One region of the Cronobacter condimenti 1330 genome, then DNA from elsewhere that is predicted to be linked to it. Evidence: predicted binding sites of a transcription regulator. Region 1 holds the regulator's gene; each other region holds the start of a gene.
The links. The regulator CRP, encoded in region 1, controls carbon source genes, mostly activating them, when cyclic AMP is high. The targets are predictions, from matches to a motif close to ATGTGANNNNNNTCACAT.
Positions count from the first base shown of each region.

Region 2: a site for CRP is predicted at 2,629-2,646, ahead of aaeR (HTH-type transcriptional activator AaeR). Genes of this name have one in related genera too.
Region 3: a site for CRP is predicted at 6,340-6,357, ahead of AFK62_RS16940 (PTS sugar transporter subunit IIB). Genes of this name have one in related genera too.
Region 4: a site for CRP is predicted at 1,760-1,777, ahead of focA (formate transporter FocA). Genes of this name have one in related genera too.

Region 1 covers NZ_CP012264.1:3,985,675-3,993,616, reverse strand. Annotated here, with positions in the region: gene argD (bifunctional acetylornithine/succinyldiaminopimelate transaminase) at 1-685, shown strand, start outside; gene AFK62_RS18385 (YccS/YhfK family putative transporter) at 686-2,770, opposite strand; gene crp (cAMP-activated global transcriptional regulator CRP) at 2,836-3,468, opposite strand; gene AFK62_RS18375 (OsmC family protein) at 3,778-4,182, shown strand; gene AFK62_RS18370 (phosphoribulokinase) at 4,269-5,138, opposite strand; gene AFK62_RS18365 (YheU family protein) at 5,187-5,405, opposite strand; gene AFK62_RS18360 (hydrolase) at 5,406-6,422, opposite strand; gene AFK62_RS18355 (NUDIX hydrolase) at 6,496-7,215, opposite strand; gene prs (ribose-phosphate diphosphokinase) at 7,411-7,942, shown strand, end outside.
Region 2 covers NZ_CP012264.1:417,794-425,735, reverse strand. Annotated here, with positions in the region: gene aaeB (p-hydroxybenzoic acid efflux pump subunit AaeB) at 1-1,339, opposite strand, end outside; gene aaeA (p-hydroxybenzoic acid efflux pump subunit AaeA) at 1,345-2,277, opposite strand; gene aaeX (p-hydroxybenzoic acid efflux pump operon protein AaeX) at 2,285-2,488, opposite strand; gene aaeR (HTH-type transcriptional activator AaeR) at 2,664-3,608, shown strand; gene tldD (metalloprotease TldD) at 3,648-5,093, opposite strand; gene yhdP (AsmA2 domain-containing protein YhdP) at 5,179-7,942, opposite strand, start outside.
Region 3 covers NZ_CP012264.1:3,701,300-3,709,241, reverse strand. Annotated here, with positions in the region: gene AFK62_RS16970 (aldo/keto reductase) at 1-619, opposite strand, end outside; gene AFK62_RS16965 (mechanosensitive ion channel family protein) at 817-1,944, shown strand; gene phnO (aminoalkylphosphonate N-acetyltransferase) at 2,001-2,438, opposite strand; gene AFK62_RS16955 (carbohydrate porin) at 2,579-3,958, opposite strand; gene AFK62_RS16950 (PTS lactose/cellobiose transporter subunit IIA) at 4,113-4,418, opposite strand; gene AFK62_RS16945 (PTS sugar transporter subunit IIC) at 4,559-5,884, opposite strand; gene AFK62_RS16940 (PTS sugar transporter subunit IIB) at 5,901-6,215, opposite strand; gene AFK62_RS16935 (LacI family DNA-binding transcriptional regulator) at 6,506-7,459, shown strand; gene AFK62_RS16930 (DUF2238 domain-containing protein) at 7,497-7,942, opposite strand, start outside.
Region 4 covers NZ_CP012264.1:1,523,794-1,531,735, reverse strand. Annotated here, with positions in the region: gene ycaO (30S ribosomal protein S12 methylthiotransferase accessory factor YcaO) at 1-1,432, shown strand, start outside; gene focA (formate transporter FocA) at 1,836-2,693, shown strand; gene pflB (formate C-acetyltransferase) at 2,745-5,027, shown strand; gene pflA (pyruvate formate lyase 1-activating protein) at 5,223-5,963, shown strand; gene AFK62_RS06965 (MFS transporter) at 5,996-7,144, opposite strand; gene serS (serine--tRNA ligase) at 7,439-7,942, opposite strand, start outside.

The DNA.
Region 1 (7,942 bases):
AAAAGCCGTAATGGATGACCACACCTGCGCGGTTGTGGTTGAGCCTGTGCAGGGTGAAGGCGGCGTGACAGCCGCGACGCCTGATTTCCTGCGTGGTCTGCGTGAGTTGTGTGACCAGCATCAGGCGCTGCTGGTGTTTGACGAAGTGCAGTGCGGTATGGGCCGCAGCGGCAAGCTTTTTGCCTATATGCACTACGGCGTGACGCCGGACATTCTGACCAGCGCCAAAGCGCTGGGCGGCGGGTTCCCGGTCAGCGCGATGCTCACTACGCATGACGTGGCATCGGCGTTTCATGTCGGCTCACACGGCTCTACCTATGGCGGCAACCCGCTGGCCTGTGCGGTGGCGGGTGAGGCGTTTGATATTATTAATACCCCGGAGGTGCTGGATGGCGTGGCGCACAAGCGCGAGCAGTTTGTACAGCATCTTACAAAGATTGGGGAACAATATGGGTTGTTCAGCGATATCCGCGGCATGGGGCTACTGATTGGCGCTGAGCTCTCCCCGGCTTTCCATGGACGCGCCCGTGATTTCCTTTACGCCGCCGCGGCAGAAGGTGTCATGGTACTGAATGCCGGGCCGGACGTGATGCGCTTTGCGCCGTCACTGCTGGTGGAAACCGCGGATATTGATGAAGGCATGCGCCGTTTTGCAGACGCCGTAGCACGCGTGGTGAACAACTAATCAGCGCGGCTGGCTCAGGCGGCGCCTGAGCCAGATGCCGTGATGCGGTCGCTGACGCCACGCCACAGATGAAATGGTATGCATGGTGCGCAGATGGTCAAGGATGCGCAGCAGATGATGTTCCATGACGCTGAGCGGCCCTTCCGGTAATACCTCTTCCCCTTCCAGCACCGACTCATTTTGCGTCTCGCCCGGCGCGTCATATTCCAGCCGCTGCTGACAGCGTTGCAGTGCGATTTCACACGCCTGCAAATAACGCGCCGCCGCCTCTGGCGTGAGTGAGGCCTGCTCGCGGGCAAGCGTCGTGATGGCGTTAACATGCTCGACGATAAACTGGCTGTGCGTCACCCACAGGCGCATATCTTCCAGATAACGGCTGTTAAAGCCTGGCTCCTGCATCGCCTGATTGAGTGAATTATAGAGCGCGTTGTGCGCCTGGTTAACGCGCATGCGCTGCCAGGCGAGCGGCGCGGGTTGCGGATCGTCGCTCAGGATCAGGCGCAGCGCCTCCTGGTCGGCCTCCAGGGCGTCATGCGCATTCTGTCGCAGCAGGCCGCTTTGCCACTGCGGCCAAAGCCAGACCATACCGCCGAAGGCGATAAGGCAACCCGTCAGCGTGTCTATCAGGCGCGCCACGATGTACTGTTCGCCGTTCAGCGTCAGAAGTTGTAGCGAATAGACCGCCGTCACGGTAAAGCCGATCATCGCCCAGCCGTAGTTGCGCCGGATGATGAGATAACTGATGAGCGTCACCAGCAGCATGCCGAGCAGCGTATAGCCCTGTGGCACCTTCAGGTGAAGCGTAATGCCCGCGATAATCAACCCCGCCAGCGTCCCGCCCGCACGATGCAGAATGCGCACGCGCGTCGCGCCATAGCCGTTTTGCGTCACGAACAGAACCGTCATCAGGATCCAGTAGGGTTTTGGCAGCTGAAACACGCTCGCCAGCAGACCGGCCGCCGCCAGCATTACGCCCAGTCGCGCCGAAGTGCGTAGCGCGGCGGATTTGAGCGACAAATAGCTTTTCAGGGCAGGTAACAGCGGCAAACGTCGCTGGCCGCTGTCCATCATGTCGCGGGCATAAAGCGGACGCTGGGTGCGCAGCACGCGTGCGATACGGCTGAAGTGATATTCGCAGAACTGTCCGACGGGGTTATCCGGGTGCTGGCGGGCGATTTTCGCCAGCGCCGCGACCTGTTTATCCATTGAAAAGCGGTGCGAATAGCGGTGATAAAGAATGTCGTCTGAGAGCGTGCGAAGACGCGTGGCCACGGTCTGGGCTGTCCAGCGCAGCACTTCTTCGGCGTGGCTGCGCTCCACCAGTTTTTGTACTTCGCCTGGCTGATGCAGCGAGACCGAAATATGCTCCTGAAGATCGAGCGCCACCTGAAACGAGCGCAGCAGGCGCTTGTAACCGTTCTGCCGGGTAGCTGCCAGCATCTGCAACTGCTGATAACACTGGCTTATCTGATCCACCACTTTTTGCTGATGCACCAGCAGCGGCGGTAGCGCCTGTTCCGGGTCGGTGTGGCGCGTCAGCAGACTGTATTTTGCTTCGCAGTAGTCGGCGAGGCTTTTATAAATCAGGCTTAGCGACTCACGCAGCGGCTGCTCGCGCCACAGCCAGAACCAGAAGCCGTTGAACGCGCCGTACCAGAGCGTGCCAAGGATATAGAGCAGCATCGGCTGCCAGACGGGCATATTCCCGGCGAGACTTAGGGTGAAAATGGCGGCGATGAGCGACGCGGGCAGCAGGCGCGCGTGAAGCGGGCTGATTTCCGCCGTGACGCCAAGCAACAGCGCCAGCATCAGCAAAATAAGCGGCAGCGGCACCGCCTGTAGCAGCAGAAACTGTACCGCAAGACTACTAAGCGCGAAGAGCGAGGCGCCGATGATAAGGCGTTTGAAAAAACGTTTATGCGGGGTGTCGAGACCAGCGATGTTGCAGCAGGCGGGCACCAGTGAGAAGAGTAATCCCTGTTGTAAGTGGCCCAGCATCAACCCGACCGCCACCGGCAGGCTTAAGATCAGTGTTTGCCGCAAAGCGTAATTGATTTCAGGGTGATAGATAAGACGACGCCACATAGGGGAGAAGTATAGAAACAAAAACGGCGTGTTACCGAAGCGACACGCCGTTTTTTTCAGGAACCTTAGCGGGTTCCGTAAACCACGATAGTTTTCCCGTGCGCGGAGATCAGGTTCTGATCTTCAAGCATTTTCAGGATACGGCCCACGGTTTCGCGGGAGCAGCCCACGATCTGACCGATTTCCTGACGGGTGATTTTGATCTGCATGCCGTCCGGATGGGTCATGGCGTCCGGCTGTTTTGCGAGATTCAGCAGCGTCTGCGCGATGCGGCCTGTCACGTCGAGGAACGCCAGGTTACCGACTTTTTCAGAGGTGACCTGCAGACGACGCGCCATCTGTGAGGAGAGACGCATCAGAATATCCGGGTTTACCTGAATCAGCTGACGGAATTTTTTATAAGAGATCTCAGCCACTTCACAGGCAGTTTTAGCGCGAACCCAGGCGCTGCGTTCCTGACCTTCCTCGAACAAACCCAGTTCGCCGATGAAGTCTCCCTGATTCAGGTACGAGAGGATCATCTCCTTGCCCTCTTCATCTTTGATCAACACTGCCACTGAGCCTTTGACGATGTAATACAGCGTCTCCGCTTTTTCACCCTGGTGAATCAGCGTGCTCTTAGATGGATATTTATGAATGTGGCAATGAGACAAGAACCATTCAAGAGTCGGGTCTGTTTGCGGTTTGCCAAGCACCATGCGCGGTTATCCTCTGTTTTAAACTGGCTCCAAAGACAGGGCGCGTAACCCCTGTCTGGCTTTGCAATCATCATCTTCCCGCGTCCAGGGAAGTTGGCTGTCCGTGGACGTCGCAGCCGATAAATTGTCTTCTCCTCTGCATACATGCGTAACATCAATGTATCGCCGCTGCATCCAGACTGTTTTAGCATAGCTTTTATCAGGTGTCTCCTGTTGTCTCGTTTCAGCTTGACGCAGGTCGCCTTCCATTGCCTCTGACGACGCGCCCGCGTAATCTGTCAGGAAAATGAATGCCCTGGAGTGATAATCATGCATGCACGAGTGAAATGGGTGGAAGGCTTAACCTTCCTGGGTGAGTCCGCATCCGGCCACCAGATTCTGATGGACGGCAACTCCGGCGACAAAGCGCCGAGCCCGATGGAAATGGTGCTGATGGCCGCTGGCGGTTGCAGCGCGATTGACGTGGTTTCTATTCTGCAAAAAGGCCGTCACGACGTGACCGATTGTGAAGTGAAGCTGACCTCTGAGCGTCGCGAAGAAGCGCCGCGTCTGTTCACACATATCAATCTGCATTTCGTGGTGACGGGCAAGGCCCTGAAAGAGGCGGCGGTCGCGCGTGCGGTGGATCTGTCGGCGGAGAAATATTGCTCGGTCGCGTTGATGCTCGGTAAAGGCGTAGATATCACGCACTCTTACGAAGTTATCGAAGGGTAATGGCGCGGCGGGCGGCGCTTCGCTGACCCGTTCACACGCTAACTGTCTTTGTAGGCCCGGTAAGCGCAGCGCCACCGGGCATGATCTCAGTCGATCTGCTTGCCTTCCATCAGTCGTTGCACCAGCGGCAACATAATTAACTCCATCGCCAGCCCCATTTTCCCGCCCGGCACCACTAGCGTATTGATGTGGGAAATAAACGAACCCTGCAGCATCGCAAGCAGCCACGGGTAGTCAATATTATCCAGATTACGGAAATGGATGACGACGAAGCTTTCATCAAGCGACGGGATGCCTTTGGCGGCAAACGGGTTGGACGTATCCACTGTCGGCACGCGCTGGAAGTTGATATGCGTACGAGAGAACTGTGGCGTGATGTAGTTGATGTAATCCTCCATCGAACGCACGACAGAGTCCATCACCGCCTCGCGGGAATGGCCGCGCTCGCTGGTATCGCGGATCATCTTTTGTATCCACTCCAGGTTGACGATAGGCACCACGCCCACCAGCAAATCCACATGTTTCGCCACGTCGTTTTGCGGAGTTACCACGCCGCCATGTAGCCCTTCGTAGAACAACACGTCTGTCGGTTCCGGCAGCGGTTGCCACGGCGTAAACGTGCCTGGCACCTGATTCCACGGCACTGCCTCATCGTAGGTGTGCAGGTATTTGCGCGACTGCCCTGTACCGGTCAGGCCGTACTCGACAAAAGTTTGCTCCAGCAGGCCGAAGTCGTTCGCTTCCGGGCCGAAATAGCTAATGTGACGGCCCAGATCGCGCGCTTTACGGATAGCCATGTCCATTTCGGGGCGCGTGTAGCGATGGAAGCTATCGCCTTCGACCTCGGCGGCGCGCAGGTTTAATTGTGCAAAGATTTTACGAAACGCGAGGCTGGTAGTGGTGGTTCCCGCGCCGCTGGAGCCCGTGACAGCGATGACCGGATGTTTGGCAGACATAGCGAGACAACTCCCTGAAGCGGCGGGGCAAGGCTCCGCCTGGCAAGATTAACCGCGAAACTGCGAGCGCGGCATGATATTGACCGTTTCGTGCAGTTCGGACCACACCAGAACGGCTTCGCCGCTTTGCAACTGACGCCGCACATCGGCGACCTTTTGCTCAAGCGAGCGTTCATGTTCACCATAATCGGTGCCTTCGCGCAAGACGAAGGCTTCAATCAGGCGATCCAGCGTCTCAGGGTCGACTTCTTGCCAGGGAATGATCATTTATCGGTCCAGATAAGGGGTTAACCAGTCAGGAATGCGCTGTTCCAGCCACATTTTCGGCTGGCGCAGCGTGCCGCCGACGAAACCCACGTGACCGCCATGTTCCGTCAGCTGATATTCAATATTAGCAGGCAGCGTGGTGATATCGGGGATCACGTGATGATCCATAAACGGGTCATCTTTGGCGTGAATGATAAGCGTCGGACGCGTGATAGCAGTGAGCCGCGGCAGGGCGCTGCACTGGCGATAGTAATCCACTGCGTCGGTAAAACCGTGGATTTTCGACGTGATCAAATCGTCAAAGTCACGCAGGCGTCGCAGGCGTTTAAGCTGGGTCAGATCAACCGGCAGCGTGCCGGGCCAGGCTTTCAGCTTGCGAGTGGCGTTGGCTTTCAACAGATTCAGCAAGTAGAACTGATAGACGCGCGAAAAGCCTTTTTCCATATGGTTGCAGCAGTGTTCCAGCATAAACGGTGCGGAGACAATCACGCCTGCATTCAGCGGAAACGCGGCGTCTATCTCGGCCATCAGGCAACCGAGCATATTGCCGCCGAGCGAATAGCCTACGGCCGCCGTCGGCATGGTGCCGTAGCGCTCATCCAGCCAGCGCAGGAAAAAAGTGCCGTCTTCGGTTTCGCCCGAGTGATAGATACGCCCCAATTTGTTCGGCACGCCGCTACAGCCGCGGAAATGCATCACTACGCCAAGCCAGCCGCGCTGTTTCGCCGCATGAATAAGCCCATGGGCGTATGGGCTGTGCAGGCTGCCTTCCAGTCCGTGGAACACGACCAGACGCGGTTTATGGCGCGCCTGGTCCGGGTTTTCGCTAAAGGCCAGATCGACAAAATCGCCGTCCGGCAGCTCCAGCCGCTGCCAGTGCGGCTCAAACTGCAGGCGACGGCGCAGCACGCGCGGCAGCATGGTTTGCAGGTGTGGATTGCTTACCCCCGGCATCGGCTGAAAATGTGAGGAATCGGTGTTCAGTGCAGGGAGTTCTGCGGGCGTAATGTCGGTCATGGCACACTGTCTTTTATTAGTTCGCTAACTACTATAACGATTGTTATTCATTTTGTTGATGCTTTGGTGCGGATCACTCGGCCAGTAAATTGCGCGAGAACAGATGAATATCGGCATCCGGTTTACGCCGCCAGAGACGGGCCTTACGCGCGCCGGTGGCGATACTCTCGCCCGTTTCTTCAAACATTCCCGACGCTTCAAAACGACGAATCAAGCTTTTGCGCTGGATGGGCTGGCCGAGAATGATCTCCGTCGCCTCCTGAAGCTGGCTTAGGGTAAAGCATTCTGGCAGGCAGTATACCGGCAGCAGGGAATACATTGTCTTCTGGCGCAGGCGGCGCAGCGCCGCCTCGATAATAACCCGGTGATCGAAGGCAAGCTCGGTAGTCTCAAGCGCGTTCACCGGGACCCACTGCGCGTCGCTGACGGAGGCGATATGCGGCGCGCAGTCCACCCAGGCGATAAGCGCAAACCATGCGGTGGTCAGGCTCCAGCCGCGCGGGTCGCGATCGGGGCCGGAAAACGTCTCCAGTTGTTCAAGCCAGGACGGACTTACGCCGGTTTTTGCGGTAAGCAAGCGCCGCGCAGTGTCGTGCGTGGATCCATCGTTCTGCATATCGATAAAGCCGCCCGGCAGCGCCCAGCGCCCTTGCTGCGGATGGCGCGCGCGCTGCACCAGCAAGACGCATAGCGACTGCTCATGCAGCGTAAACAGCACGCTGTCGACCGTGACCAGCGGAGAAGGGAACCGCGCAGGATCATAATTTTCTAAATATTCCGCTTCAGTCGTCATGTGCCGCTCCGTTTAATTGTCTCAGAGACAAGTTTACCAGCCTCGCGGACTACGGCAACACAAACCTTTATTAATTTAATTTTCAATAACATGCTATTTTTTAGCCGCTGCGGCAAAATATCGCTTGCTTAATATTGTCTCATGGACAATATTAAATGTGTCGAAGGGACATTAATTAAATAACCGGGGGCAACAATGATGCAGCCGCAACTGATGGTAGACGGACAAGAGATAGCAACACAGACCGGGCGCTTTCCTGATGGCGCCGTATGGGCGAAAGTGACCGGCGCGCTGCCTCGCGTCGCCTCGCTGCTGCGCATTCGCGCCGCCGCCCTGAAAACGATGGATGACTTTATGGTGCTGGCGCAACTGACCGACGCGGTGCGTCAGCATTGCGATGTCCGCTTCAGCCATCTGGAACTGCCGTGGCTGCCTTACGCCCGTCAGGACAGGCATATGCAACCAGGCGACAGCTTCGCGCTGAAAGTGTTTGCCCGCCTGCTCAATACGCTTGGTTTCGACAAAATCTTGGTGCTGGACCCGCACAGCGAGGCTGCCGCTGCCGCCATCGATAATCTGGTGGCTATCCCGCAGGAGCGCTGCCTGATGCAAAGCCAGACGCTGGTTGCCGCCCTGAAAGCCGGTGAGTTAATGCTGGTGGCGCCGGATGCGGGCGCGCTCAAAAAAATCCATGCTGTGGCGCAGGCTGCCGGCGTAGACGAATTTG
Region 2 (7,942 bases), 780 kb from region 1:
TAAAGAAGCCGAGCAGCGCCAGGCTGATACAGAGCAACAACATACTCTGCTGGGTCGAGGGCAACACCACCAGAAAATAGAACGCGCCAAGCGGCAGCGCCGCCAGCATCCCGTACAGGAAGTCGAGCGAAACCATGCGTGGGTTCGGCAAGCGCATGGCGAGCGCCGTCACGACCGCAATCATAATCATCGCGCCGCTGCCGGAGGTCCAGCCGGTCCAGAGCCAGAACAACGCGCCCAGCAGGCACGAGACGGTGGTACGCCAAAAGTTAATCATCGCGTGGTGGCGCTCCGCCGACGCCGGTTTCACCACCACCTCGTCGGTCAGTACATCCTCTTCCACCGCGCTGATTTTTGCGTTAGTGATAACCCCGCGTTTGAGCAGCAAATAACGCGTCGCAGCGCCGACCCAGGTGTAAATCGTTACCGGCGTGTCGTGCTCACCCGTCCAGGAGAGCACACGGCGAATAAACTTCAGGCGACGATGCACGTCAGCGGCCGTTTCCACCGGTTCGACAAACAGTTCACGGTATTCAGGCGCAATCGCTTCAGGCCGGGTGTTCTGGATCAGATAGGTTTCACACGCCTGGGTGATGAGCGTCAGCGAAAGTGTATTCAGCGCTTTCAGCCGCCGGTTCGCCCGCCCCCAGCGCGACGACTCCATATTCAGGTTAACCCGCATTCCGTCCAGCGCCGCGGTGCGCCGGACCAGCGCGCCCCACGCGTTATCCACTTCTTCGCTGTCGCCATGGGCCATGCAAAGCTGCATCAGACGGAACTGTTCCACCAGCAATGCGTCGAGTTCGCGGTCGATCTCTTTTTTAATCGAGCGCGGCGAGAACAACAGGTCAGCAATAATCGCACTGAAAATCCCGAGCACGATTTCGCTACAGCGCTCCAGCGCAAACTGTGGTGCCAGCAGCGGCTCGGTTTGAATGGTAATGACGATGATCAGCGCCGTGTAACCCGCAAGGCCCCAGGCGTATGAGTTTTCGACCCTCACCAGCGAAGAGACCCAGGTACAAAAACCGGCCCAGACGCAGCAGATGGTGAGCATGACCACCGGCGCGCGGATAGTGCCGATGATAATTACCAGCGCGGCAATACAGCCAATGAACGTACCGATAATCCTCAGCATACCGCGATAGCGGATCGCGCCGGACCACGGTTCACCGCCCGCAGCAAATGCCGGACCGGCCGCTACGATAGCGGCAGTCAATACCGCCCAGCGCGGCGTCTCCAGTTGAAAGTGGAACCCGACAAACAGCGCCAGCACAATGGCGGTCGCGAGTTTTATCGCAAAGCGCAGGTGCCGGGGATCGATAGAAAGAAATCCCATGGCGATTAACCGAATTCGCGCAGGCGGTGCATCAGCTTGTTAAAGGCCGATTCCTGGCTGCGGTCGCGATCGTGCTCGCCTGTCACCACCACCGTTGCCGTAGTGCCGGCCGGGTAGAAATTACCAGGTTGTTTATCAAGGCGAATACGCACCGGTACGCGCTGGGCCAGACGCACCCATTCGAGATTGGAATCGACCGTTGCCATGCCTTTATCATCGCGCGTACTGCTGGCGTTGGTCACGCCCGCGGAAATACTGTCCACGGTGCCGTGAAGCACATGATTGCTGCCAAGCGGTGTGATCTCAACGCGAAAACCAGGACGCACACCTTCAAGCTTGGTTTCTTCCATATACGCCTGCACGTAAAAACTATTTTGTTTTACCAGCGCCACCGCCGTGGAGCCGCGCGTAATAAATTCGCCAGTGTAGACATTAAGGTTCGTGATCCAGCCATCCGCCGGGGCACGAATGACAGTACGCTGGAGGTCAAGCTTCGCCAAATCGCGCGTCGCCTCGGCTTTCGCAAGCTGATGCTGCACGGTTTGCAGTACATTATTCGCCTGGTCTATCTCTTCACGCGACATGGCCTGAACACCCAGCCGGTTGCGGCGGCCCGCCTCGCGGCGTTTTTCGTTAGCCAGCGCCGCATAATACGCTACGTCCGCTTCCGCCTCTTCCAGCGCCTTCTGGTAGCGCGGCTGGTCTATAGTGAAGAGCACCTGATCTTTCTTCACTAACTGGTTGTCATGCACCTCCACCGAGGTGATAAGCCCGGCGACATCGGGAGCGATAGCAACGACGTCTGCCGTGAAACGCGCGTCGCGCGTCCAGGGCGACTCGGTATAAAAACTCCAGGCGCGAAAAATGGCGATGAAGGCGAGCACGACCAGCACCACGGTGATGGCTGTGCGGGTTATTTTTGTTGTTAGTACTTTCACATCAACCTCAGACAAACAAGCGCGACAGCAGATAAAACAGACAGCAATAGAGCGCCGTATTAAATAACGCCGGATGCCAGACAAAATCGTAGATCCCGGTTGGGATCAGCGCGCGGCGCACCAGCCAGAAAATCGCCAGCGACAGCAGAAGCTCAAAAAAGATCGGCGGAAAGGAAAGACCGAATATCACAATGACCGGAAAAAGACTCATGTTGACCTTGATTTGCGTGCAGGCGATTGATTTTTAAACTATATTCCGCACCGAATAGCCTGGAATGGCCGGGAGAGAGTACGGTGTTAGTTATGTTGGAAATAATATATTAGCGTAACTGATAGTAAGTTATCTATGATATGTGATCTAAATCACTTTTAAGCCAGAGTGAATAATGGAACGACTAAAAAGAATGTCGGTGTTTGCCAAAGTGGTAGAGCTGGGATCGTTTACCAGCGCCGCCAGGCAGCTTGAGATGAGCGTATCGTCTATCAGCCAGACGGTATCGAAGTTAGAAGACGAGTTACAGGTCAAGCTGTTAAACCGCAGTACTCGCAGTATTGGCTTAACCGAGGCAGGCCGGATCTACTATCAGGGTTGTCGTCGCATGCTGCACGAAGTCCAGGAAGTCCACGAGCAATTATACGCTTTCAATAACAGCCCTATCGGCACGCTGCGGATTGGTTGTTCTTCAACCATGGCGCAAAATGTCCTCGCAACGCTGACTGCCGGTATGCTGCGCGATTATCCCGGGCTGTCGGTCAATCTGGTAACCGGCATTCCTGCGCCGGACCTGATAGCCGACGGGCTGGATGTGGTTATCCGCGTGGGCGCGCTTCAGGATTCAAGCCTGTTCTCAAAACGTCTCGGCTCCATGCCGATGGTGGTCTGTGCGGCCAAAAGCTATCTCGCGCAGGCCGGCACGCCGGAAAAACCCGCCGATCTCGCCAATCATTCATGGCTTGAATACAGCGTACGTCCTGACAATGAATTCGAACTGATCGCCCCCGAAGGTATTTCCACGCGTTTGCTCCCGCAAGGCCGCTTTGTCACCAACGACCCGATGACGCTTTCCCGCTGGCTCAAGGCGGGTGCGGGCATTGCGTATGTTCCGCTCATGTGGGTTATCGATGAGATCAACAGCGGCGAGCTGGAGATCCTCTTTCCGCGCTATCAGTCCGATCCGCGCCCGGTCTATGCGCTTTATACCGAAAAAGACAAACTACCGCTCAAAGTGCAGGTGTGTATCAACGCGCTAAATGATTATTTTGTGATGGTGGCGCAGGTGTATCAGGAGATGCGGGGCAGAAACGGGAAGGGAAAAGAGAGCCGTACCTGAATGCCTCGCCCCTCGTAACAGAGGGGCGAAACAGAAGGCTTATGCGGTGCCGCCAACCGTGAGGTTATCCACTTTCAGCGTCGGTTGGCCGACGCCCACCGGCAGGCTTTGTCCCTCTTTGCCGCACACGCCGACGCCGTTATCCAGCTTCACGTCGTTGCCGACCATCGAGATCTGCTGCATCGCCTCAATACCAGAGCCGATAAGCGTCGCGCCTTTCACCGGCTTCGTCACTTTGCCCTTTTCGATAAGGTAGGCTTCAGAGGTCGAGAAGACGAACTTACCGGAAGTAATATCCACCTGGCCGCCGCCAAAATTCGGGGCGAAGATACCGTACTCTACAGACTCGATAATCTCCTGCGGCGTGGATTTCCCGGCCAGCATATAGGTGTTGGTCATACGTGGCATCGGCAGGTGCGCGTAGGATTCGCGGCGCCCGTTGCCAGTCGGCGGGACGCCCATCAGGCGCGCGTTAAGCTTATCCTGCATATAGCCTTTCAGAATGCCGTTTTCGATAAGCACGTTGTACTGTCCCGGTACGCCTTCGTCATCAATCGCCAGTGAACCACGGCGGTTGGCGAGCGTGCCGTCATCCACCACGGTGCAAAGTTCAGAGGCGACGAGCTGGCCCATCTGACCGCTAAAGACTGAAGTCCCGCGACGGTTAAAATCGCCTTCCAGACCGTGACCGACCGCTTCGTGCAGCAGCACGCCAGGCCAGCCCGCGCCGAGCACCACCGGCAGCGTGCCCGCAGGGGCCGCCACCGCGCTGAGATTCACCAGCGCCATGCGTACGGCTTCTCGCGCCCACGCTTCAGCGCGCACTTCACCCTCGGTCTCTTCAAGGAACCACTGGTAACCGAAACGTCCGCCGCCGCCGCTGGAGCCGCGCTCGCGTTTGCCATCATCTTCAACCTGTACGCTGACAGAAAGACGCACCAGCGGACGCACATCCGCCGCCAGCGTGCCATCGGTCGCGGCCACCAGAATCAGTTCATAGACGCCGGTCAGGCTCGCGCTCACTTCCTGAACGCGTTTGTCTGCCGCGCGCGCTGCGTTATCAACGCGACGTAAAATATCGAGTTTCTCTTCACGGCTCAGGCTTTGCAGTGGGTCAAGCGTGGTGTAAAGCGGGGAATACTCAACGGCGTTCAGCGTTTTCACACGTCCGTCGCCCTGCTCGCGCACAATGCTGCGCGCGGCCTGCGCACTCTGCGTCAGCGCCAGCAGGCTAATCTGATCGGCATACGCAAAACCGGTTTTTTCACCACTAACCGCGCGCACGCCCACGCCCTGGTCGATGTTGTAAGAGCCGTCTTTAATGATGCGGTCTTCTAAAACCCAGGATTCGTGATAACTGGACTGAAAATAAAGATCGCCGTAATCCAGGCGGCGCTCATAAAGCTGGCCCAGGATGGAGAAGAGATCCTGATGGCTCAGGCCATTTGCAGACAGTAGCTGCTCACTTACCAGGTTCAGACTCATTGTTTGCTACTCTCATGGTCCTGCCCGCACGGGCAATGAAAAAGGTTATCAGGCGAGCTTGCGGTAATTCCAGGCTGGCGTCAAATCATTGCGCCACTTCCGCACGCGGCTGGCGCATCACCTCATTGATTTGCGGCTTATCGACCGGCCCGGTGATGTGGTAACGCAGAACGGAAATTTTATTCCACAGCGGGCCAAGCACTTTACTGGCCGCAAACACCGCCGCCCCGACAATCGGGTTGACGGCAAAGGCCGCCGCGACACCAACCGTCGCCGAAATTTCCGGCGCTACGACCGCTTCCATGTCCAGCGTCCGGGCAGGCAGGTTAACGGAGCCTTTCATGGCGATATCCGCTTCCAGTCCGTCGACCAGCGTATCGTCGGTATGCAGCACGCCGTCTTTAATCCACGCGGTGCTGCGAATCGAATCGTAATAAAAACCTTCGCCGAAGGTATCGCTGAAGTCAAAGCGCAGCTTACGAAGCAGCGCGTCAAAGCTCAGCAGACGCAGCAACTGGCCCGCGTGGCCGGTGCCGAGATCGGCGATTTGCCCTTTGCCAAGCCGCGTGTGTAGCACGCCGCTCAGTGAGGCTTCATCAGGTTTCCAGGGCGCATCGCGCCAGTGCAGATCGTAATCGACATTAAATGACGAGCCTTGCAGCGGCGTTTTCACGCCGAAGAAATTGGTCGCGGCGTCGAGCTGTTTGCCTTTCAGGACGCCTTTTAGCGAGGTGCGCATCGCATCGGCGCGGTTGACCCATTCCCCCTGCATCGTAAGGCGTGCAAAGCCGGTATCCAGCAGGCCGTTCGAAAGCGACAGCGTATCGCCGTTAATCGTGAAATCGCCATCGATGCGACCATATTTCTGGCCCCACAGCCAGCACTCGGCGCAGCGCAGCGCCAGATTCGGCCAGCCGCTGAAATCTATCGCCTGCGCAGGTTTGCCGGAAGCCCCGCTCAACACCGAGGCCGCCTCTTTTTCCTGGGCCGGGTTGTAATAGAGGTAATCGATGGTGGCCTGCCATGGTGCGCCGTCGCGCATCAGCAAGCGCCCGTTGATTTCGCGCCCCTGCGCAGAAATTTCCGTACCTTCCGCTTGTGGTTTTGCCATCACGCTCAGGTTATTCCAGCGCTGGCCACCAAAGGTCAGCGCGGGGGTGCGCAGCGTAATGGCTTCCGGGAATTGCGTGGTGCTACTCACCTTCTGCGCCGCGCCCTGATTAAAGAGCGCCAGCCACTGTGCGCCATCCATCGCGGGCAGGTTAAGCTCAACGCCGCGGTTTTCCGGCAATGGGGGTGTAGTGCGGCTGTCCGTGGCCCAGATGGCGCGATCCAGCGTCAGTTTGCGGCCCAGCAGCCAGCGGCTGTTGAAATGGTTTTCTGCCCCCACGTTACCGGTGATATCGAAACGTTGCAGGTCGCCTTTGGCGCGGACTTTAAACGGCAGCGCTTTCCCGGCGGCTTTATCGACCGGCTGAGGTAAGTGACTACTTACATTCTTCAGATCGCCACTAATATCGACCTGGTAATTGACGCCAGCATGATACGGCAGCGAAATCCCTACTTTGCCGCTCCAGGGAATCGAGCCGCTGAGCGCCTCGTTCAGGGGTTTTGGCAAAAGCCCGGTGCGGGTGGGCTGCCAGTCGCCGTTCATGTTGACGTCCACCTGATAGGCTTTCTCTTCTTCACGCGTGGCGAAGTCGATATTCAGCGGTTGATTGAACCAGGTGGCCTGTAGCGGCTCGCTTTTAAGATTGCCATTCACAAAACTGAATTTCCCGTTCAGGTTATGCAGCGTACTGTTCAGTGGCTTCACAAAAAGCGCGTTGTTACGCAGCCAGACATCGCCCTCGGCCGTGGTCATTGAGCCGTCGAGCGGAATATCAAGATGTAAGCGAGCATTCACATCGCCATCAAGCTGGAGTTCCTCAAGCGTTGAGCCCAGTGAATCCGCAAGCGGCGTGTCGTTAAAATAAGGCCCGACCGCTTTACCCGGCCCGGCGATATCAGCGTCGATAAACAGTTTTTCCTGCGAGTAATCGGGGATGACGGCCGTCAGGCTTTTGCCCGTCACGCCGCCAAGCCCTACCTGTGGCGCGGCCATCCACAAACCGTCATTACGGAAATCCAGGTCGATGGCCAGGTCTTTTAGCGCAGGCCAGTCAGGCTGAAACGCATAAGTGGCGTTACGCAGCGGGACGTACACTTCAAACTGACCATCATTTTGTTTATACGGAAAATGTTGCGGATTGCCGACATACACCAGCGTCGCATTCTCAACCTGACCACCCTGAATCGCCCCGCTCAGGTAATCCACAAGATCTTTACCCATCAGGTTTTCCGGGAAATAGCGCCAGGCTTGTGCGGCATCAGGCGTTGCAATGCCAGCCAGGATCTCCAGCCACGGCTGACCACTCTTCGGCTGTTGATAGCGGAAATCGCCACGCGCCCACAGCGAGTGCGCCTGTACGTCTAGATTTTTGCCATCGAGCGTAAAGCCGTCGGCATTGTTACGCCAGTCAAAGGTCGCCTCGCCGCGGGCTACCTCCAGCGGCGCGCGGAAAACACCTTGATAAGGCATGCGGGCATCGTTCATTCGCACCGTTGTGCGTCCATGTTCAAGCGTGCCGGATACCGAGCCAGAAAAATGTTCCGCCCCGGGCAGGAGCTTCCACTGCTGCCAGGAGAGATCGTGCCATTTGGCGAAAAAGCGGGTTTTGTCTGTTGCTTCAAGCGGTATATCCAGCGCCAGCGCATCGATTTTCCCTTGTGGGCGAGTGCTGCCCCACACATCGCCAAGCGACGGCGCAAGGCGGGTGGCCAGCGGTAAAAATCCTTCCAGACCGCTC
Region 3 (7,942 bases), 280 kb from region 1:
CGCTTTTATCCACCCACCGGTTCAGCAGGTTATAGGACGGCTGATGAATGAGCAGTGGGATTTTCCACTCGCGCAGCAGGTGCGCCATGGTTTCGGTGCGCTCTGGCGAATAGGATGAGATCCCGACATAAAGCGCCTTACCGCTCTGTACCGCCTGCGCCAGCGCGGCGGCCGTCTCTTCCATCGGCGTATTTTCATCCACGCGATGCGAATAGAAGATATCGACATAGTCGAGACCAAGACGTTTCAGGCTTTGATCGAGGCTTGCGAGCAGATATTTGCGCGAGCCGCCGCTGCCGTAAGGGCCCGGCCACATGTCGTAACCTGCCTTGGTGGAAATAATCAGTTCATCGCGATAGGGCGCAAAATCCGTTTTCAGCAGACGGCCAAAATTCTCCTCGGCGCTGCCCGGCGGCGGCCCGTAGTTATTCGCCAGATCGAAATGCGTGATGCCGAGATCAAACGCTTTATGCAGCAGTTCGCGCTGCGATTCCAGCGCAGCGACGTGACCGAAGCTGTGCCACAGACCGAGCGAGAGCGCGGGCAGGCGCAGGCCGCTGCGCCCGCAGAAGCGATACTGCATCTGTTCGTAACGGGCAGGATTAGCAAGGTACGGCATAGGGTCTCCTTTCTGTTATTTTCATAATATGAAACGCTGTTTCTATATTAACGTACCCGGCTGTCGTCACAAGCGAAAACGCGGCTTTTCGCTGTCATGGTTTCGTCATCTGGCCGTACATAACCCTATGAAAAGAGCGTGCTTAGCGATGGTCTATACTCAATTTTCACTTTAGGGCTGCCAACCACGGAGGATGAATGGAATACATTCTACATACCAACTTTTTGCGGCTGATGACATCGTTAACGTTCTGGGGAAATGTGTTGCTGGTGCTGGCGGTAACCGTCATCACCTACTGGATCGTCAATAAAATCCTGGCGCTGCTGCATAAGCGCATCGCCCGCTGGGCGGAAGATCACAACAACAGCACCGCGTACAAAGTCTTTCTCGATGTATTGAGAAAGACGCGGCGCGTGTTGATCCTGTTTGTCGCGTTTCTTTTCAGTTTGCAGTTCATCAGCCTGCCTGACCGAATGCATGGCACGATTTCCCACGCCTGGTTCCTGGTGCTGGCGTTGCAAATCGCGCTCTGGTTCGATCAGGCGGTACAGTCGTGGCTGCGCCATTCGCTGATGCGTCCCGGCACGCACCGTAACCCGGTCACGACGATCATTCTGGGGCTGATGATCCGCGCGCTCATCTGGGCGGTGATGCTGCTGTCGATTCTCGCGAACGCCGGCGTCAATATTACTGCTCTGGTAGCAAGCCTCGGCGTGGGGGGTATCGCCATTGCTCTGGCGGTACAAACGGTGTTGAGCGACGTCTTCGCGTCGTTGTCGATTGGCTTCGATAAGCCGTTTGAAATCGGCGACTTTGTGGTGTTTAACGATGTGTCCGGCACCATCGAGCATATCGGGCTGAAGACCACGCGTATCCGCAGCCTGAGCGGTGAGCAAATTGTCTGTGCCAACGCGATTTTGCTGCAACAGACCATCCATAACTACAAACGCATGCAGACCCGCCGCATCGTGTTTTCGTTCGGCGTCTCGCTCGCCACGCCGCCCGAGAAGCTGCGTAAAATCGGCCCGATGGTCAAATCCATTATTGAACAGTATGGCGAAACCCGCTTCGACCGCGCGCATTTCGCTACTTTCGACCAGGACCGCCTGACTTATGAAGTGGTGCATATTATTAATACGGCGGATTACAACAAATATATGGATCTGCAGCAGGAGTTGAATCTGCGCATTATGGAAGGGTTACAGGAACTCGGCGTGCGTCTGGCGCTGCCAAGCCGTGTGATCATTCAGCCTGACGCGCCGGAAGAAAAAGAGGAAGACGGTAAGCCGCAGGAGGGCAATCCGCAGCAAGCCCACCAGGCCTAACGCTGAAGTATGCAGGGTTCGCAACACCCGCCCCGGTTTGTCCGGCGGCGGGTTTTTTATGCCAGCGGTTTTGTAAAACGCACATGCGTGCGGATATAGCCTTCGCGTTCATAAAAGCGGTGCGCGTCGTGGCGTTTTACGCTTGTTGACAGCTCCGTGAGTTCCGCGCCTGCCTCACGGGCGATGGCTTCGGCATGGGCCAGCAGCGCCTTCCCAACGCCGGTGCCGCGCGTGCGCGGCATGACCACCAGCTCCTGGATTTCGCCAATCAGGCGCAAATGGTGCAGATGATATTGCAGATGCAGGGAGATCATCCCGAGCGTGTCGCCCTGTTCACAGGCCAGCAGCAGATGCGTGTCCGGCCGCGCCAGAATGCGCCGGAAACCCTCGCGAAACGCATCGCGATCGAACGTGGCTTGTTTGAGTTCACACAGCAGCGCGTAGACGTGCGCTTCGTCATCTATCGTCGCGGGGCGGATTTCACAGTCAGGCATAACGCGGCTCCTCAGGGTACCCGGCGTAACAGCAACACCAAAGGGGGAGGGTACCAGCGCATTGTTACAGCGTTTACGCGAGGCGTCAGCCTGTCAAAAAGGGGAGGGGATCCGCGCGGCAGGCGCCGCGCGGTCAAACATTACCACCAGGCTTCCCACATGGCGCCGATGTTCAGCGAGTCGAGCTGCGACTCGTCGGTGTTGTTCACGCGCGCGGTGCGTTTGTTGTCCACTTCGCCGCCGGTCACGTAGAAGCGCAGCATCGGGCGGAATTCCGGTCCCATCGCGATGGACATGTTCTGTGAAAGCGTGACTTTCCAGCCGCTGTTGTCGCCGCCTTCTTTGTAATCAACGCTTTGCCAGCCCGCTTCCAGCCAGGTGGAGTGAACGTCGTTCCAGAAATACATTGGGCGCACAATCGCATTGTAGTTACGGCGGTTGTCACGGTCATCCCTGTCGTTATCGTAATCGTGGAATGCCAGCAGATACTCTATCTGCGCCTGCTGGGTGAACTTATGTAACCCTTCAAAGCTCGCGTAAATCGCCGTCAGATCGTCGGTTTTGTTATAGACGCTGTTGTCGGAGTTATCAGAATAGCGTGCGATAAGCTTGTTCACGCCGCTGTCGGTGGTGTGGCTCAGCACCGCACCGCCCTGCCAGGCTTTCAGACGCTCATCGCGATCCACGGCTTTAGAGTCAAAGCCGTAGTTGGCATAAAGCTCAAAATCGAGCGGGCCGATTTTCATGCCGTGAAGTTTTGAGGTGGCAGCGTAGTTGCCTTTATCGCCCGTGCCGGAGCCGCCGGTACAGGTGATACGCGACGGGTTCGCCTCATCTTCCATGACTTCCGGGCTACAGGATTCCACAGCCGCGACGACGGCCAGATCAAGCTGCACGCCGCCGAGATCGAAGTTTTTCACCCCGGCGCCCTGGCCGTCGTGGTTCATCCAGAAGTAGTCGTTAATGCCCTGTTGTGGACGCTGGTGGAAGTCGCGACCGGCCCAGAAATAGGCGTTCGGGTTAGATTCCAGCAGATTGGTCACGCCCGCGTAGGCTTTTTTCAGGTTCACCTCGTCGCCCCAGTGGTCAAACATCACGTTGACATCCCAGATGGCGCCGTTGCCGCCTTTAAAGGCTTTGGAAAGCTGGAATTCGCCGCCGTTACCTTCGTTGCCAAGACGACCAATAGCTGACGCGCCGTTATAAGAGCCATCGACCGCGACATATTTCTGGTCACCGCTCTGGTAATGCGCGCCGTAACGGGCATAACCGGTAAATTTCACGCCGAACGGAATGGCGAGATCCGGCGTCTGTGCCGGGGTTTGCGACTCGGTAATGACATCCGCTTTTTTATTCATGGCGGCGTCGATTTTCGCCTGGCGCTCGGCCAGGGCTTTATCCACCGCTTTGGCCACCATGGCGTCGATTTGTTCCTGCGTATATTCCTGAGCGAGTACGGACATTGGGCACAGCGCGGCGATAACCGCCAGGGTTACTGGAAGTTTTTTTAACGTAGTCATAATTATCTCTTTATCATCACTATTATTAAGACAACAGCTTTCCCTTCTGGCGGGCCAGAATTAATGCGCTATCATCGGGAAGCCTATTTACGTCGTTTCGGGTACAGCGATTTATTACAACCCCGGACGTGCTCCGCGGGAAATAAATGGTTATTTAATGGCGCTGATATAAATGAATCAGCTCTTCAGAAAATTCGCGTGCCAGCAGGGAATTCATTAAATGATCCTGCGCGTGCACCATAATTAACGTCATCGGCTGGCGGCCTTCACCGGCGTCCTGTTCAATGAGCTTTGTCTGCATCTGGTGCGCCTGACGGGCGTAGCCATCGGCTTCGCGCAGCAGGTGTTGCGCCTCAGTGAAGTTGCCTGCGCGTGCGGCATGCAGCGCTTCAAAGCACAGGCTGCGCGATTGCCCCGCATTGACGATGATTTCCATTACCGCTTCTTCCAGTGCCATCATTATTCATTACTCTTTATCAGTTAAAAGGAGATTATTCAGGCGCAGGGCGCCCCGCATTGCGTTATTACCCAATACGTAGTCAGGCGGCTTTATAACGCGCCGTCGTTATTTCACTGGCGCCATCCCTGGCGCGGCGTTAATTATCCGGTTACGGTTTGCGCTGTCGGCACGGCATTACGCGCTTTCAGCTCTTCGGTTTTGATAAGCGAGCGCTCATAGGCGCGCAGGAACGGGAGGTAAATCAGCGCAGACATCGCCATGCAGACCAGGCACATGACGACCGGCGCGAGTGCCCAGTTGGCGGCCCAGGAGGCGCCGATAGGCGCGGGCGTCGTCCAGGGCGTGAGCGACACGACTTGCTCAATAAGGCCCAGGCGCGTCGCCGTCCAGGCGAGCACGGCGTTAACCAGCGGCACGCAGACGAACGGAATGAACATCATCGGGTTCATGATGATGGGCGCGCCGAACAAAATAGGTTCGTTGATGTTAAAGAAGCTCGGCACGATACCCATTTTGCCGATGGTACGCAGGTGGGTTACGCGACTTTTTAGCAGCAGGAACGCCAGCGGCAGGGTACAACCGACGCCGCCAATCAGCAGGTAGTGATCCCAGAAACCCTGCAAATAGGTGTGCGGCAGCGCAGCGCCAGCAGCCAGCGCGGCCTGGTTGGCGGAAAGATTTGCCATCCAGAATGGGTTCATAATGCCGGTGACAATCAGCGAGCCGTGAATACCAGCAAACCAGAAGATTTGACACAGCAGTACAGAGAGCAGCACTGCGGGCAGGGAGTCTGAGGCGGACACCAGCGGCTCCAGCAGATGCATAATAGCTTGCGGCATGATCATGCCGGTTTGCGCTTCAATAAACAGGTTCAGCGGGTGCAGCGTCCCCATCACCGCCATTACCGGGATCAAAATCTCAAAGGAGCGCGCAACGCCGGTCGGCACCTCTTTCGGCAGACGAATAGTCACGTTGTGCTGCTTGAGCCACGCATAGACGCGGGTTGAGTAAATCGCGGTGATAAGCGCCGTGAAAATCCCCTGGCCGGAAAGATACTGCGTGGAGATTTTGCCGTCGGCATACGGGGCCGCCACCAGCAGGAAGGCCATGAAGGCCAGCAGGCCGGACATCACCGGGTCGAGCTGGAACTGACGTCCCAGGCTCGCGCCAATGCCGACCGAGATAAAAAAGGTCATCACGCCCATGCTGAGGTTAAACGGCAGCATCAGTTGCTCACGGTAGGTCTCGGAGAAATCGAGCCAGGCGCGGGCGAAGCCGACCGTGGTATCGCCCGAAAACGGCGGGAAAATAAACACCAGCATAAACGAGCCGATAATCATAAACGGCAGCGCTGCGGTGAAGCCGTCGCGAATGGCGATAACATATTTCTGCTGACCGAGTTTTCCGGCAAGCGGTGTAATCGTCTGTTCAATAACGGCAACCATCGACTGATAGAGAGAACTCATGGGCGAGATCCTGTTTCTAATGCGCCGCTTCGATGAGCGAAAGCGCGTAGTCCAGTACGTTGTCGCCACGCTGCATTCCGTAATCCATCATGTCGATGGCCTGCACAGGAATGCCGTGAGCGGCAGCCTTTTCAGAGAGCATGGGTAACATATACTTCACTTGCGGCCCGAGCAGCACCACCTGATACTTTGGAAACTGCGTATCAAATTCAGCAACGCCCCAGGCATCAATCTGTACGGGAAGATCCCGCTCCCCCGCCGCGTCAACCATCTTCCTCACCAGCAAACTGGTGGACATCCCCGCAGAGCAACACAGCATAATCTTGTACATGGCCTCATCCTTAAATGTAAATACTTATTGCGGAGATGATTGGATAGGATATGGAAACCGATTTCCATTTATAAAAAATGGAACTGTGAGCCCTATCAAGATCTCCGCCAGGCCGGGCGGATTAATTGGATTTACATCACAGCTTTTTGGTCGAAATTCGTAGCACGGACACGAAACGGAAAATCGGTTTCCATGATTTCCGGAAACAGATATACTTCAGCCGGTTATCATCTGAACAATTTTTGATGAAAGTTTGACGCAGAAAGCCAGGTTTCTGTCAGGGGAAAAAGATGTCAACAATCAACGATGTATCGCGTTTAGCCGGGGTGTCGAAAGCCACGGTGTCACGGGTGTTGAGCGGATCGCGCGGCGTGAAGGAAGCCAGCCGTCAGGCGGTACTGAAAGCGGTGGATGAACTCAATTACCGGCCAAATGTGATTGCACAGTCGCTGTTAAGCCAGAGCACCGGCTGCATCGGCGTGATCTGCGCGCAGGATAATATCAACCAGACCACGGGTTACCTGTACGCACTGGAAAAACAGCTCAGTCAGCACCAGAAACATCTGCTGCTGCGCTTTGCCAATAGCAAGCACGAGGTCATGCAGGCGCTCGACGAACTCACCAGCGGACTGTGCGACGATGTGCTGATCATCGGCGCGCGGTTTCCATTAAACATTACCCAGGAAAATGTGATTCTGGTGGACTGCATGGAGAGCGAAAACGCCCCCAGTCTCCAGTACGATCACGCCTTTGCCGTAGAAACTGCGTGTAACTACCTGATTCGCCAAAGCCGTCGCCAGATTGCGCTGATCTATCCGCACGGCAGCGGTTTCGCCGATCAGGTGCTGCTCGGCTATAAGCTGGCGCTGGAGCGCAACTTCCTGCCGTTTAACCGCAATCTGGTGTTTATGGACCCGACCTCATCGTCGGTAGCGCTCCAGGAGTTGCTCAACAACGCGACGACGCTGAACTTCAACGCCCTGCTGGTGGCCGACGATCAGGAGGCGCAGCGGGTCATTCCGCAGCTTCAGGCGTTTAATAAGTCGGTGCCGGACGACATTATGGTCTTTAGCCTCGCGGGGACGCTGCAAATGCCTGGTGTTCCCACCATTCCGGCAATTGAATATTCCATGGATGTGATGGCTGCGCGTATCGTGGGCTGGCTGAATGAGAAAACGCAGGATGTGCTCGGCAGTGGCGTGCTGCGCGGCGATCTCTTCCTGCCGGAAATGCGCAAGCGCTAAAAAATAGCCGCCCGCGGGCGGCTTTTTAATGGGGGCGTTAATGCACAAAGCGCCGCAACTGGCGCGTATGCCAGCGGCCGAGCACGAATACCGTAATAAACGCGCCTGCCAGCGCGCAGAGCATATCCGCCTGCGTATCCCACTCATCGCCCTGCGTGCCGAGAAAATCATCGGCGTCTTTACCGAGCGCCAGCGCCACCCACCATTCAATCAGCTCATAAAACGCGCTGACGGCAAGCGTCACACAACAGACCAGACACGCCAGCATCTTCGCCCCGAGCCGATAGCCGCCTCGCACCAATATCTCCCGCGCCGCCATCGAAATGACCAGCCCCTGTAATACATGTCCGAAGCGATCGTAAGGGTTACGCGCAAGGCCGAACCACTCCTGCACCGTAAAGCCAATCGGCACTCTCGCATACGAATACATTCCGCCGACAATCAACGACACGCAGCCCATAAAGATTAACGCGTAGAGCAGCG
Region 4 (7,942 bases), 1.9 Mb from region 1:
CCCGCAGAGCGACGAGCTGCCGGAAGGTATCCTGGACGCCCGCCTGCGCGCATTTTACGATCCGGAAAACGAACTGACCGCGAGCATGCTGGTCGATTTGCAGTCCGGCAATGAAACACGCGGCATTTGCGCCCTGCCGTTTACCCGTCAGTCGGATGAACAAACCGTCTATATTCCGATGAACATCGTCGGCAATTTGTATGTCTCTAACGGCATGTCCGCCGGAAACACCCGTAACGAAGCACGTGTACAGGGTCTTTCAGAGGTGTTTGAGCGCCACATCAAAAACCGCATCATCGCAGAGAGCATCAGCCTGCCGGAAATTCCGCAAGATGTGCTGGCGCGCTATCCGGGTGTGGTTGAAGCCATTAATACGCTTGAAGCCGAAGGATTCCCGATTTTCGCCTACGACGGCTCGCTCGGCGGCAAATATCCGGTTATCTGCGTCGTGCTGTTTAACCCGGCGAACGGTACGTGCTTCGCCTCTTTCGGCGCACATCCTGATTTCGGCGTGGCGCTGGAACGTACCGTTACTGAATTGCTGCAGGGGCGTGGTCTGAAAGATCTGGACGTGTTTACCCCGCCGACGTTTGACGACGAGGAAGTTGCCGAACACGCTAACCTCGAAACGCACTTTATCGACTCCAGCGGTCTGATCTCCTGGGATATGTTCAAGCAGGACGCAGACTATCCGTTCGTCGACTGGAGCTTCGCCGGGACGACAGAAGAAGAGTTTGCCACGCTGATGGCTATCTTCCAGTCCGAAGATAAAGAAGTGTATATCGCTGATTACGAACATCTGGGTGTGTATGCCTGCCGTATTCTGGTGCCAGGCATGTCTGACATCTATCCGGCGGAAGATTTGCTGCTCGCCAATAACAGCATGGGTGCGCATCTGCGCGAAACGCTGCTGGCGCTGCCGGGCAGCGAATGGGAGAAAGAAGATTACCTGAATCTTATCGCTCAGCTTGATGAAGAAGGCCACGACGATTTTACCCGTGTGCGCGAACTGCTTGGTCTGGCGACGGGTAAGGACAACGGCTGGTACACGCTGCGTATTGGCGAACTGAAAGCGATGCTGGCGCTGGCGGGTGGCGATCTGGATCAGGCGCTCATCTGGACGGAATGGACTATGGAGTTTAACGCGTCTGTCTTTAGTGCTGAGCGCGCCAACTATTACCGCTGCCTGCAAACTCTGCTGTTGCTGTCCCAGGAAGATGAACGTGAGCCGCTGCAATATCTGAATGCGTTTGTGCGTATGTACGGTTCCGACGCCGTAGAAGCCGCCAGCGCAGCCATCAGCGGTGAAGCGCCATTCTACGGCCTGCAACCTGTTGACGGCGATTTAAACGCCTTCCCGGCGCACCAGGCGCTGCTGGCGGCCTATGAAAAACTTCAACGCGCTAAAGCGACGTTTTGGCAAGGAAATTGATATAACGCATATCAATTGACTAGCTTCACACTTATGTTTAGCGAATATGACGGGGCACGTTTACGGCCCCGTTTTTATTTGTCTGGCTAAACACTTAATTGTAAAAATCGGGTTAATTACTGGTGAATATTAATTATATCCACCCGGCTTGATTGTTACTTTTTTTAGCCAATAATTTAGAGTGATTAACACCTTATGGGGAGAGAGAAACCGCTTTTTTTCAACTCATTTAATAATATTTAAAATTTATTTTTTATTGGATAATCAAAAAGTTAACCTGAAATTGCGCAAAAACCAGACGCTTTTCAGTCCTGCAAACCTGGCGAGATATGATCCATATCAAATTTTACTCCATCATGCTTTGTTAGTATCAACTCGCCGAATAAATAAAGAGAGAGTTAGTGTGAAAGCTGACAACCCTTTTGATTCATTACTCCCCGCTGCTATGGCCAAAGTCGCCGAGGAAGCGGGTGTTTATAAAGCCACGAAACATCCGTTAAAGACGTTTTATCTGGCAATTACGGCTGGCGTATTTATCTCAATTGCTTTTGTTTTCTATATCACCGCCACCACCGGCACTGCCACCATGCCTTTCGGCATTGCAAAACTGATTGGCGGCACCTGTTTCTCTCTCGGTCTGATTCTTTGCGTCATTTGCGGCGCCGATCTCTTTACCTCTACGGTACTGATTGTTGTCGCTAAAGCCAGCGGTCGCATCACTTGGGGACAACTGGCGCGCAACTGGCTGAATGTTTATGTGGGCAACCTGATCGGCGCCCTGCTCTTTGTTTTACTGATGTGGCTTTCTGGCGAGTATATGACCGCCAATGGCGGTTGGGGACTCAACGTTCTGCAAACCGCGTCACATAAAGTCGAACATACTTTTATTGAGGCCGTGTGCCTCGGCATCCTGGCTAACCTTATGGTGTGTCTGGCCGTCTGGATGAGCTATTCAGGCCGCAGCCTGATTGATAAAGCTTTTATTATGATTCTGCCGGTTGGAATGTTTGTGGCCAGCGGTTTCGAACACAGTATCGCCAACATGTTTATGATCCCAATGGGGATAGTGATTCGTCACTTTGGCAGCCCGGAGTTCTGGAGCGCCATTCACGCTTCGCCGGATCAATTTTCTCATCTGACCGTGATGAATTTCATCATTGATAACCTGATACCGGTAACCATAGGTAATATTATTGGTGGGGGTTTGCTTGTCGGATTGACATACTGGGTCATTTACCTGCGTGGCGACGACCATCGCTGATAGTTGTTCCAGGCAGTAAATAAAAAATCCACTTAAGAAGGTAGGTGTTACATGTCCGAGCTTAATGAAAAGTTAGCCACAGCCTGGGAAGGTTTCGCGAAAGGCGACTGGCAGAATGAAGTCAACGTCCGCGACTTTATCCAGAAAAACTACACGCCGTACGAGGGTGATGAGTCCTTCCTGGCTGGCGCAACTCAAGCCACCACTACCCTGTGGGACAAAGTCATGGAAGGCGTCAAACTGGAAAACCGCACGCATGCGCCAGTTGACTTCGACACTTCCGTGGCGTCCACCATCACTTCGCACGACGCGGGTTACATCAACAAATCGCTGGAAAAAATTGTTGGTCTGCAGACTGAAGCTCCGCTTAAACGCGCCATCATCCCGTTTGGCGGTATCAAAATGGTTGAGGGTTCCTGCAAAGCGTATAACCGCGAGCTGGATCCGCAGCTGAAAAAAATCTTCACCGAATACCGTAAAACCCATAACCAGGGTGTATTTGATGTTTACACCAAAGACATCCTGAACTGCCGTAAATCCGGTGTACTGACCGGTCTCCCGGATGCGTATGGCCGTGGTCGTATCATCGGTGACTACCGTCGTGTTGCGCTGTACGGTATCGACTACCTGATGAAAGACAAATATGCCCAGTTTGTCTCTCTGCAGCAGGATCTGGAAAACGGTGTTAACCTGGAAGCAACTATTCGCCTGCGCGAAGAGATTGCTGACCAGCATCGCGCGCTGGGTCAGATTAAAGAAATGGCAGCAAAATATGGCTGCGATATCTCTGGTCCGGCTACAAACGCGCTGGAAGCGGTACAGTGGACTTACTTCGGCTACCTGGCCGCAGTGAAATCCCAGAACGGTGCGGCGATGTCTTTCGGCCGTGTATCTACGTTCCTCGACGTTTACATCGAACGCGACCTGAAAGCAGGCAAACTCAACGAGCAGGAAGCCCAGGAACTGATCGACCACCTGGTCATGAAACTGCGTATGGTGCGTTTCCTGCGTACCCCGGAATATGATGAGCTGTTCTCAGGCGACCCGATTTGGGCGACCGAATCTGTCGGTGGTATGGGCGTTGACGGTCGTACGCTGGTTACCAAAAACAGCTTCCGCTTCCTCAACACCCTGTACACCATGGGGCCGTCTCCGGAGCCGAACATCACTATCCTGTGGTCCGAAAAACTGCCGCTGAACTTCAAGAAATTCGCAGCGAAAGTTTCCATCGACACCTCTTCTCTGCAGTATGAGAACGATGACCTGATGCGTCCGGACTTCAACAACGACGATTACGCTATCGCGTGCTGCGTAAGCCCGATGGTTGTTGGTAAGCAAATGCAGTTCTTTGGTGCTCGCGCAAACCTTGCGAAAACCATGCTGTATGCAATCAACGGCGGCGTTGACGAAAAACTGAAAATGCAGGTTGGCCCGAAATCTGAGCCGATTAAAGGCGATTTGCTGAACTTCGACGAAGTTATGAATCGTATGGATCACTTCATGGACTGGCTGGCGAAACAATATGTCACAGCCCTGAACATCATCCATTACATGCATGACAAATATAGCTACGAAGCTTCTCTGATGGCGCTGCACGATCGCGATGTTATCCGTACCATGGCGTGTGGTATCGCAGGTCTTTCTGTCGCGGCTGACTCACTGTCTGCTATCAAATACGCGAAAGTGAAACCGATTCGCGATGAAGACGGCCTGGCTATCGACTTTGAAATCGAAGGCGAATACCCGCAGTTTGGTAACAACGACGCTCGCGTGGATGACCTGGCGGTTGACCTGGTAGAACGTTTCATGAAGAAAATTCAGAAACTCAATACTTACCGCAACGCTATCCCGACACAGTCCGTGCTGACCATTACCTCTAACGTGGTTTATGGTAAGAAAACGGGTAACACCCCTGATGGTCGCCGCGCTGGCGCACCGTTTGGCCCAGGTGCTAACCCGATGCACGGTCGTGACCAGAAAGGCGCTGTCGCTTCTCTGACGTCTGTTGCTAAACTGCCGTTCGCCTACGCGAAAGATGGTATCTCTTATACCTTCTCCATCGTACCGAACGCGCTGGGTAAAGATGATGAAGTGCGTAAAACCAACCTGGCAGGCTTGATGGATGGTTACTTCCACCATGAAGCCTCCATCGAAGGTGGTCAGCACCTCAACGTGAACGTCATGAACCGCGAAATGCTGCTGGATGCGATGGAACATCCTGAGAAATACCCGCAGCTGACCATTCGTGTCTCTGGCTACGCGGTGCGCTTCAACTCGCTGACCAAAGAGCAGCAGCAGGACGTCATCACCCGTACCTTCACTCAGACAATGTAATACCCGCTCTGACTGAAAACGCGTAAAATGAAGGCTCCACATTTGTGGGGCCTTTCTTATAACGCACCCCAGCCTGAGCCTTTTCTGCAAGGCAACTGACTATAATTCAGTTATCTCGCAAAAAAGACTCGACGCGGCACAGACCGCGCTCACCCGGCCCCGCTGCATCGGGCCTGAACTGGAGATAACACCGCAATGTCAGTAATTGGTCGCATTCACTCCTATGAATCCTGTGGCACCGTCGACGGCCCGGGGATCCGTTTTATCACCTTCTTTCAGGGCTGCCTGATGCGCTGCCTTTATTGCCATAACCGCGACACCTGGGACACGCATGGCGGTAAAGAAATTACGGTCGAAGAGCTGATGAAAGAGGTAGTGACCTACCGGCATTTCATGAATGCTTCGGGCGGTGGCGTTACCGCCTCTGGCGGCGAGGCGATACTGCAGGCAGAATTCGTACGCGACTGGTTCCGCGCCTGTAAGAATGAAGGTATTCATACTTGCCTCGATACCAACGGTTTTGTGCGCCGTTACGATCCCGTCATTGACGAGTTACTGGAAGTCACCGATCTGGTCATGCTCGATCTCAAACAGATGAATGACGAGATCCACCAGAATCTGGTGGGCGTTTCTAATCACCGCACACTGGAATTTGCTCGTTATATTGCGGCTAAAGGGATTAAGACCTGGATACGTTATGTGGTCGTGCCCGGCTGGTCAGATGATGATGATTCCGCACATCGCCTCGGCGAATTTACCCGTGAAATGGGTAATATTGAAAAAATTGAACTGCTGCCCTACCACGAACTCGGCAAGCATAAATGGGTGGCAATGGGTGAAGAGTACAAACTCGACGGTGTAAAACCGCCGAAGAAAGAAACGATGGAACGGGTGAAAGGCATCCTTGAGCAATACGGTCACAAAGTGATGTACTAAAACAACGCCCGCATTAAGCGGGCGTTTTGTTATCAGGCATGAGCCACGGGCGTAGGATGGTGACCCGCTTTACGCATCAGCATCATCAGGTAGACAAACGACACGCTGGCGATCATCACAAACAGCAAACTGTCTGAGTAGCTCTGCATGAGCATAGCGGTAAATGTCGGCCCTAAGAGGCTGCCGATCGTGTAACTCAACAGCAGAGCCTGATTCATGGCTACCAGCTGATGATGCTCTACCTTCTCACAGGCCCAGGCCATCGCCACCGGATAAAGCGTAAAGCCCGCAGCGCCAAGGACAAACAGCGTTGGCGCCATTGCCGCTTGCGACAGCATCGCCATACAGCCGACGATCACCACAAAAACTTGTACTCGCAACACCAGCAGACGCCCGAAACGGTCAGCGAGCTTTCCTATCGGCCACTGACCGACAATCCCGGCGCTAACCATGACTGCCATCCAGAAACCAATACCAGAATCGCTGACGCCCTGATGATTCAGGTAAAGCGGCATCAGGCCATACAGCGAGCCCAGCACAATCCCGGAGATAACACAGCCGTTAACACCAAGACGCGCCTGGCGCAGCTTAAACATTGGCCAGATATGGGTTTTCTCCTGATGCTCGCTGCTGCTGTTCACGATGCGCGTAAAGAGCAATGGCAGGATGGCTGCCATAACCATGCCTGTCACCCATGGCAGAACGCTTACCAGGTCGGTAGGCAGTTTGCTAACCATCAGCTGACCGGCGACCGTGCCGAGATAATAGACCATCATATACGCGGCGAGCAGACGACCACGGTTACGTGACGTGCCGCTGCACATCAATGCGCTTTCAACCACCACCCAAATCATCGCGCAGCCGATACCCGCAATGAAGCGCCATGCAAGCCAGCTCCAGAAACCAATCGTCAACCCGAGGCCGGCGCAACCTACAGCGAAAATCAGCGAGGCAATATAATAGCTGCGATTAAATCCAAAACGTTTAATCAGCGCGCCGGTAACCAGTGTACCCAGAAGGTTGCCGGTAAAATAAGATGAGCCGACCATGCCGACCTGCCAGGTAGGCAAATTTTCATGGGCAAGCCACAGCGGTACCAGCGTATTTAACACCGCTATCGCGAGGGTCAACAGAAGCAGGCCACAGAGCAGAAGCAGCACTGGCCGGGTATAGGTAGTCATGGAATAAACCGTGAGGAAGATCAGAATTCGTGCGCATCATGCCACCAGCCGCGCCAAAGTCAATCTGCCAGAAATCGTCTTTTTCGGTTAAAAAGGGTTGTCGATGAATAGCCTTGATTTATCCGATACCCCATAAGGCCAAAACTTTTAAATTTCTCTATTTAAAATAGCGCGTTAGCAAAATAAAGCGGGGGTTTACTTCCATGAAAAAATTTATCAATAAACACGAGAAAAAGAAGCGGTATTAAAACGAAAAAAGCGCCCGCAGGCGCTTTAAAAGATAGTGAATTTATCTTAACCGATAAACTCAAGGCCTTTCATATATGGACGGAGGACTTCCGGAACTTCAATGCGGCCATCAGCCTGTTGATAGTTTTCCAGCACCGCAACCAGAGTACGGCCCACGGCCAGGCCAGAACCGTTCAGAGTGTGCACCAGACGCGTCTTTTTATCAGACTTGCTACGGCAGCGTGCCTGCATGCGACGCGCCTGGAAATCCCATACGTTAGAGCAGGATGAGATTTCACGATACGTATCCTGCGCCGGGATCCAGACTTCCAGATCATAGGTTTTACGCGCCCCAAAGCCCATATCCCCTGTGCACAACAGCATCTTACGATACGGCAGGCCCAGCAGTTGCAGAACTTTTTCCGCATGGCCCGTCATCTCTTCCAGTGCCTGCATGGAATCTTCCGGACGGACGATCTGCACCATTTCAACTTTATCGAACTGGTGCATACGAATCAGACCGCGCGTATCACGACCATATGAACCCGCTTCTGAACGGAAGCACGGCGT